2 regions of the Cytobacillus spartinae genome follow, and region 2 is predicted to be linked to the other one. Evidence: a T-box and tRNA genes for the amino acid it is inferred to sense, from the RefSeq annotation. Region 2 holds a T-box; the other holds one or more tRNA genes.
What was found. The T-box of region 2 lies ahead of leuS (leucine--tRNA ligase). A T-box ahead of a tRNA ligase gene usually reads a tRNA of that ligase, here a tRNA-Leu.

Region 1 (4,401 bases), on a different contig from region 2:
CACCGGGAATTGGGCGGTATCTGTTTGTTTAGGAGTTTCTTTTAAAAAGAGCAAAAATCCTACCGAAGCCAATAGCAACAACACGCCTAAGCCTAATAGCCATTCTGCTGTTCGTTTGTCAGACACGATAAACACTCCTTTCCTAAAAATGGTGTGCCTCTAACCCCGTCTAGGCACGTGCGATGGTCCCCGTTCTACTTGACCTTCGTTCCCTATGTTCTCTCTACCAGGTCATATACCCGTACGTTTTGTAATCGTGAGGCACGGGATTGACGTATTCTTCCCTATAGAGATGTTGTTTCATTTTTCTCCGGAATTTTCGCTGCGTGACTTTTTTCATCCACGTATCTTCATGTCCGGGAGACGTGCGGGTGTGCTCTCGTTTTCGATGGCGAATGAGTGCATCTTTTCGTGGGTCGAAGGCTCTTCCTTTTGGATTCACGTATCTTGCGTGAGCCTTTTGAAGTTGTTCTTCTTCCCATTGAATGTTTTCTTCTTGATTGATCATAGTATCCCTAGAGTGTGGGGGCATGATTTTCTGTTCAAACGAATGTCAACAGAAGCCGAAACCATCACCCTTAGTGAACCAATCCATATGGAATCATCAAACGCTTCACCTTCCTTTCTGTTTTGACTCCCTCTCTCTACAGCAATTTCTAAGAATGATCCGAAATCGAGTCTTATTTCCCTATGGGAAAAAAGATCTGTTAAACAGAATTCGGAATGTCGGAGTCGTTGAGGAATAAATGTTCATAAAGTGTTACGATTTCCACTCTTCCCCACCATTACCACTTCTTGTATATTGAAAACAGAGTGTGATTTTTCAATACCCAGGAGGAATTCTCGTGTTTACAGAGCGTTATGCGATTCAAATGAGAATGCAACAAATCATGCAAGAACGAGAAATGCTACAAGAAGAGTATCAACAGTTGTTTCAAAGATTACGAGAGTTGGATGAGCGAGAGTACGTTCGAAAGCAACAAGCCAACCCTTTCCCGTCGTATGAACACGCATTGCCCATAAAAGAAGCCGTTAAAGAAACAGTGGAAAAGATAGAAAAAAAACCAGAGACAGAAGAAACACCTATAGACCAATTGATCTCCCTTCACCAAAACGTAGAAGAAGTAGCTGTTTCAAAGGATGAGAAGCCTAAACGAAGTTCACGCTTCCTTGGGATTGATGAAGACTTGGCATCTCAAGTGGCTCAAGTGTTAAAGAAAGCAGGAGGCAAGATTCAACAAAAAGATTTCAAGCGGATACTTGAAGAGAAAGGACTCCTGAATACCTCAAACTTTGACCACTTTATCAAGCGAATCATGAAACTAAACCCTTCTATTCAAAAGCCGGTTCGTGGTCAGTTTGAGTATATAGAATCATAAGAGAGTACAAGAGGAATTCCTCTTGTGCTATTTTTTTGTTTCCTTGTGGGTTTTGTTTTTTATGTAAGACTTGAGGGTCAAAAAGAGAATGAGAGAAGAAAGGATGAAGATGATTCCTTGAATAGCAAAAGAATCGGTGAGAAAGGTGGAAACACTTGCAGCAAAGGCACCGAGCGAGAACCATAAAAGGACAAAGGCGCCCGTGGCGAGCTCTGCTGTCAAGGTGAGAATCCCAAAGACAAACCAAATCACAAACATGGAAAACCCCTCCCTTAAACGCACATAACCGAAGCCCCCTTCTCGAATGTTAGTGAGAATTCGGATCGGCGGATTCGAGATGCCACTTCTGCAATAAGTAGGCATACAAGGAAGCAAGCGTCGCATCAAAGAGGAAACCATTCCAATCTCCCGTAAAAGCAAGAAGTGGGGCTTCCACCATGTTGAATACATAGAAAATGATGATGAGTTTCACCAGTAATCCTCTTGAATGATACATCTTCATCAAGTCATTCCACATTGAATGTTCCCCTTTCTTCTAAGAGATTCGTAGATGGGCTACGCTGTTTGGTAACGCTTCTTTAAGTAGTAGGCTAAACCGAGGGCAAACAAGGCATTTCCGCAGAAGGCGCCTACGTTTCCTTTAATGGCTTCAAACGGGGCTTCTACCATGTTCACGAGATACCACAAGATACAGATTTTATCGAATAGTCCTGCGTCATGGTATTTTGTTTTTAAGTCATGTAACACAAGAAATCCCTACTTCCCCTTAGAAAATAATGCCGACAACGAGACTCGAACTCGTAACCTCTTCCTTACCATGGAATTGCTCTACCATTGGAGCTATGCCGGCGTTTGGTGCGGTTGACGGGACTTGAACCCGTACGTCACGATGGACACCACCCCCTCAAGATGGCGTGTCTGCCTTTCCACCACAACCGCAAAGTATATCATGTTACTATTCTATCAAAATACCGATATTCAATCAAGGATAATAGGCTTTATTTTAAACGTAAAAAAGTGAACCCATTAAAAAGGTTCACCTCTTCCTTTTTCCTAAAAAATCTGCTTCAAATGCCTGTTGTTGTTCCAAATATCTTAATTTCTCCTTGAGAGAATTTAAGACTAATTCATCAAACGAATCATCAAAGAACATATCCGGAAGATGTGTTTGAGTCCGATTTTCTTTCAGAAATTCGGATTGACGGTACGTACAGTCTTTGCAAACCAAAATGACCTGTTCTCCCTCGATTTTGGGTTCAAGGTTTTGATGTGTGCTGGTTTCTGTTCTGAAATCTACAATTTCAGATTACAGGTTAAAGGGTGAATCATTTGTAAGGATTGATAGTCCTCAATACGTTTGGCGATTTTTTCAAGGATCATGAGATTTCCTTCTTTCTTCATCTTAGTCTAGTAAAGGGATCCCTTCGGATGATTCGGATTAAAAGGTTACTTGAATATAGGTAAGGAGGAGGTTGATCAGGAGCAAGAGAAAACAGACGCCTACTTCGGGATTGTTCTTGAGTTGTCTGGTTGCATGCTCCATTTCAGCGATTTCCCTCATAGAAAGTTCCTTCCGCCCTTTCCAGATTCGATAGGCGACCTTTAATCGTTTCCAAAGCGAGTAGGCACCGAGAAACAAAAGACTGATGAACAACAAAAGCATTTCTAGGTCTACATGAAAGACAAATAGATTGAGGATGCCTAGAATCCAACAAGGAATGAGCAACGGATGAAGCAACAAGCGATATTTGCTGTTCATGACCGTGACCTTGGATACCTTCGAAGAATTCATTTGAGGGAGGAATGGCCACTCCGCTTTTCCTCCTGCGGAGCGAAGCAGTCTAGTAGAAACTCTTCTTTTAAAAGAGGAGTTCTTCATGAGCGTAATCTCTTTGGGATACGTTCTTCGGTTTGAACTTTCCCTCTTACACGGTGGGGACTAGAGGATACAGGCGTAAAATCATCACACACCGATTGTACTGGAAGTTCCGCTCGGTGTTTGGAGCAACGAATATTTCCTCTCATACGGAAAGTCTGATGTTCGCAGTAAATACAGGTATCAGCAAGTCTGGCATTTGGCAGCATGAAGAACCCTCCTTTGTACGAGTTAATAATGCATATATTATACCATAATTCCGATGTTCTCATCAATGAAACTAACAGTCTATTTTCCTTACATGAGAGAACGTGTGTGCGCTATACTAAAAGGTAAAAGAGGTAAGTTGTGTGCAAAAGGGGGAAATGATATGAAGAACTTTTCAATGGATGCGATGCTGGAACTTGAGTCTCAGCTGCAGGATTATGGATGGATTGCTCACCATGAGGATTCACCAGACGGGAAAACCGCGAATCATCATACGCACGGTCTTGCCGAAAACTTTGATCATGATGACTTTCAGCTCGTGCTTGATGTGGACCCACGGATTCCACAAGAAATCTTCAGTCGCTTAGTTGATTTAGTGGCCGAAGGGACTGTGTTTCAAGAAGGCAAACGTTATGCCCGGGTGATAACCGGTTTTGAAGTCGAAATGAAACGAGTGGAAGAGGATGAGCGGGAGCTGCTTAGAGTGATTCTGCCGGATCCCAATGGAAAGTTTCCAGAGGATGACGGCTGTGAAGAGATGTACATGATGCAGGCTCATGCTTTCTTATAATAGGTTCCTTTGGTAATGACATATTCCTTTATTCGTAATAAACATGCTATACTAAAGACAAGTCTATCACTTTCAATCTTTTTTCCTTTAAGGAAAAAAGAATAGCATGAGGAGGAAGGAATATGAAAAAATGGTTGTTTGTTCTTCTGTCTTTGGTATTGGTCGGTTGCTCGGCTCCGTCGGTGTCACTCGATTCTAGTGAGACCGCCTATGCAGAAGAACCGTCTTCGAAACGAGTAAACGTGAAATTGTCTAAACCGATTGATGGCGATACGATTGAGGTCGTCATCGGGAAAAAGACCGAAAAGGTACGCTACTTGTTAGTCGACGCTCCTGAAACGTCTCACCCGAAGTTAGGGGTTCAGCCG
Region 2 (4,401 bases):
AGTTTCTGAAGGTACACTAGGTGCATTAATTGCTATCGGTAATACGGCTGCAGTAGTAGGATTTGGTGGAGTTGCTAAGGCTGTTCCTTCCTTCGCAACAGCAGTAGATTTCATGACAAGTATTCCAGGAAGTCCACTAATCGGTGGAGCTATCGCAGTAAGTGTTATTGCTGGGATGACAGGTTCAGCATCAGGTGGTCAGGCAATTGCTTTACCTTTAATTGCCCCACATTATATGGACATGGGCGTAAATACGGAAGCTCTACACAGGGTTGTTGCCATATCTTCAGGTGCATTAGATTCACTACCTCATAATGGATATGTTGTAACAACGGTAAGAGCCATCTGTGGTGAGACTCACAAAGACGCTTATGGTGCGGTAGGAGCTGTTACGGTTATTGTACCGTTAATCGGTGTTGCTTTAGCTATCATCTTGTTCTCATTCGGATTGGGTATTTAGGAAGGGGATTTTATGGTTGAAAATAAAGTAGTTTTCATAACTGGAGCTGCACAAGGAATTGGTTATGAAATCGGTAAAAAATTTGCTTCAGAGCGTGCAAAAGTTGTTTTAACAGACATTCAAGAAGAAGCGGTTAAAGAGGCTGCTGATAAGTTAAAAGAAGAAGGATACGACGCGTTAGGGATTAAATGTGACGTGACTTCTGAAGAAGATATTAAGCAGGCAATCTCACAAACAGTAAACCATTTTGGATCAATTGATGTTTTAATCAACAATGCAGGATTACAACATGTGTCTTATATTGAGGATTTTCCAACTGAGAAATTTGAATTCATGATTAAGGTTATGCTGACGGCACCATTCATTGCCATCAAACATGCATTACCGTATATGAAAGAAAAGCAGTTTGGAAGAATTATTAATATGGCATCGATTAACGGTCTAGTTGGATTTGCTGGAAAAGCTGCATACAATAGTGCAAAGCACGGCGTTATTGGTTTAACGAAGGTAGCTGCACTAGAGACAGCTCCACATGGAATTACAGTGAATTCTATTTGTCCTGGGTATGTAGATACACCTCTAGTACGAAATCAGTTAGCTGACCTAGCAAAAACTAGAAATGTAGCATTAGAAAAAGTGCTAGAAGAGGTTATTTACCCATTAGTACCGCAAAAGAGATTGTTAGAGGTTGATGAAATCGCTGATTATGCAATCTTTTTAGCGAGTGATAAAGCTAAAGGTGTTACTGGCCAGGCTGTTGTTATGGATGGTGGATATACGGTTCAGTAGGAATATGTGTTGGGAAGGCAGCTCCTTTTGTGGGGGGCTGTCTTTTTATATTTGCTTACAAACTCGAGTTTTCAGTGAGTGTGTTTGTTATTATGTTTATGTTTAAAAACTATTAATGTAATGCTGTTTAAGCTTAGCATGGCACCTAAGAAAAGCGGAGAATCGTGCCGCGCCTAAAAAGAAAATGGTGAAGTCATTGTAGGGGAGGCAGGGAATCGTGCCGCGACCAAGGAGGAAATAGCGAAGTCGTGGTAAGGAAGGCAGGGAATCGTGCCGCGACCAAGGAAAAAATAGGGAAGTCGCGGTAAGGAAGGCGGGGAATCGTGCCGCGCCCAAGGAGAAAATGGTGAAGTCGCGGTAAGGAAGGCGGGGAATCGTGCCGCGCCCAAGGAGAAAATGGGGAAGTCGTGGCAGGGAAGGCGGGGAATCGTGCCGCGCCAAAGGAGAAAATAGGGAAGTCACGGTAAGGAAGGCGGGGAATCGTGCCGCACCCAAGGAGAAAATGGAGAATTCGTGGCAGGGAAGGCAGGGAATCGTGCCGTGCCCAAGGAGAAAATGGTGAATTCGCGGTAAGGAAGGCGGGGAATCGTGCCGCGCCTAAGGAGAAAATGGGGAATTCGCGGTAAGGAAAGCAGGGAATCGTGCCGTGAATAAGGAGAAAATGGTGAATTCGTGGTAAGGAAGGCAGGGAATCGTGCCGCGCCCAAGGAGAAAATGGGGAATTCGCGGTAAGGAAGGCGGGGAATCGTGCCGCGCCCAAGGAGAAAATGGGGAATTCGCGGTAAGGAAGGCGGGGAATCGTGCCGTGACCAAGGATAAAACGCTGAATTCGTGGCAGGGAAGGCAGGGAATCGTACCGCGCCCAAGGAGATAAAATCGCGGAAAAGTTCTAAACTATCGCGGAAATATAGGTATACTATGTAGTTAGTTACCCTGAAATAAGTCACAAAACCCATTTTTTTACATAAAATAGCAACTATCTATACATTGACTTGCATCCGCAAGAGAAATCTAATAAAATAACGTTATACTTTTATAAATGAATGACTATGACGAGGAATAGTAGTGGTGTAACCCTGTTTTAGAGAGTTGACGGTTGGTGAAAGTCAATCAGGCCCATCATGAACTCGCCTCTTGAGTCGCAAGTGTGAAGTAATAGTAATGCTTGCCGTTTGCCGCGTTAAGGATGAATGAAGCGAGTGACATTAATTGTCACTAATGTGGGTGGTACCGCGGGAGATTTATACATAATCCTCTCGTCCCTTTTTGGGGCGAGGGGTTTTTTTATTTTTCTAAAGGTAATAATCAATTGTAACTAAGTCTTAGGAGGAAATTACGATGAGCTTCAATCATCAAGAAATTGAAAAGAAGTGGCAAAGTCACTGGGAGCAAAACAAAACATTTAAAACAAGTGAAGAAAAAGGTAAGCGCAAGTTTTACGCGCTGGATATGTTTCCATATCCATCAGGTGCAGGACTACACGTAGGCCATCCTGAAGGATATACTGCGACAGATATCCTTTCAAGAATGAAGCGTGCTCAAGGCTATAATGTACTTCATCCAATGGGATGGGATGCATTTGGTTTGCCAGCGGAGCAATACGCATTAGATACAGGGAATGATCCTGCGGAATTTACGAAATTAAATATTGAAACATTTAAGCGTCAAATTAAGGCGTTAGGATTCTCATACGATTGGGATCGTGAAGTAAACACAACAGATCCTGGCTACTATAAATGGACGCAATGGATCTTCTTAAAGCTTTACGAAAAAGGATTAGCTTATATTGACGAGGTAGCGGTGAACTGGTGTCCAGCATTAGGAACGGTTTTATCAAACGAAGAAGTCATTGATGGTAAAAGTGAGCGCGGTGGACATCCGGTTGAACGTCGTCCAATGAAGCAATGGATGTTAAAAATTACTGCTTATGCTGATCGTCTATTAGAAGATTTAAATGAGTTAGATTGGCCAGAGAGCTTAAAAGACATGCAACGTAACTGGATTGGGCGTTCAGAAGGTGCTGAGATTACTTTCAATATTGAAGGACATGATAGCACGTTCACTGTGTTTACCACTAGACCAGATACATTATATGGAGCAACATACGCAGTACTTGCACCTGAACATGCATTAGTGGAAAAAATTACGAACGCAGATCAGCGTGGAGCAGTTGAACAATATCTTGACCAAGTTAAAAGCAAGAGTGATCTAGAGCGTACAGACTTAGCTAAAGACAAAACAGGTGTATTTACTGGTGCTTATGCGATTAATCCAGTGAATAACGAGAAAATGCCAATCTGGATTGCTGATTATGTACTTGTAAGCTATGGTACTGGTGCAATCATGGCAGTTCCAGGTCACGATGAGCGCGATTATGAATTTGCACAGAAGTTCAACCTTGAAATTAAAGAAGTAGTAGCTGGTGGAGACATTTCTAAAGAAGCGTATACAGGAGACGGAGCGCACGTTAATTCTGACTTCTTAAATGGTTTAAATAAAGATGAGGCAATCAGCAAAATGATCGCTTGGCTAGAAGAAAAAGGCATTGGTACGAAGAAAGTAACTTACCGTCTTCGTGATTGGTTATTTAGCCGTCAGCGTTATTGGGGAGAGCCGATTCCGATTATCCATTGGGAAGATGGCACAATGTCTGCAGTTCCTCATGAAGAGCTTCCGTTAGTTCTACCTAAAACAACTGAAATTCGCCCATCTGGTACAGGTGAATCTCCATTAGCAAATATTGCTGACTGGGTTAATGTTGTTGACCCTGAAACAGGTAAAAAAGGCCGTCGTGAAACAAATACGATGCCACAATGGGCAGGAAGCTGCTGGTACTACTTACGTTATATCGATCCAAAGAACACAGAAGCATTAGCTGATGCAGAAAAATTAAAGGAATGGCTTCCAGTTGATATTTATATCGGTGGAGCAGAGCACGCAGTTCTTCACTTGCTATACGCTCGCTTCTGGCACAAATTCCTTTATGATATCGGTGTTGTTTCAACGAAAGAGCCGTTCCAAAAGTTGTTCAACCAAGGAATGATCTTAGGTGAAAACAATGAAAAGATGAGTAAGTCTAAAGGGAATGTTGTAAATCCAGATGAGATTGTTGCAAGTCATGGGGCAGATACACTTCGTCTTTATGAAATGTT

Region 1: it has a tRNA-Leu gene. The T-box ahead of leuS (leucine--tRNA ligase) is inferred to sense a tRNA for this amino acid. The anticodon was not compared.

What each region holds. Positions count from the first base shown of each region.
Region 1 is NZ_JBIACK010000004.1:126,538-130,938, reverse strand. Features, by position in the region: gene ACFYKX_RS10665 (hypothetical protein) at 1-126, opposite strand, end outside; gene ACFYKX_RS10660 (Rok-like winged helix domain-containing protein) at 846-1,379, shown strand; gene ACFYKX_RS10655 (NfeD family protein) at 1,407-1,637, opposite strand; gene ACFYKX_RS10650 (hypothetical protein) at 1,687-1,896, opposite strand; gene ACFYKX_RS10645 (hypothetical protein) at 1,935-2,126, opposite strand; tRNA gene ACFYKX_RS10640 (tRNA-Thr) at 2,157-2,229, opposite strand; tRNA gene ACFYKX_RS10635 (tRNA-Leu) at 2,233-2,318, opposite strand; gene ACFYKX_RS10630 (hypothetical protein) at 2,818-3,258, opposite strand; gene ACFYKX_RS10625 (hypothetical protein) at 3,255-3,464, opposite strand; gene ACFYKX_RS10620 (DUF4262 domain-containing protein) at 3,626-4,033, shown strand; gene ACFYKX_RS10615 (thermonuclease family protein) at 4,216-4,401, shown strand, end outside.
Region 2 is NZ_JBIACK010000015.1:71,574-75,974, forward strand. Features, by position in the region: gene ACFYKX_RS22615 (GntP family permease) at 1-460, shown strand, start outside; gene ACFYKX_RS22620 (3-hydroxybutyrate dehydrogenase) at 473-1,249, shown strand; T-box leader at 2,290-2,516, shown strand; gene leuS (leucine--tRNA ligase) at 2,588-4,401, shown strand, end outside.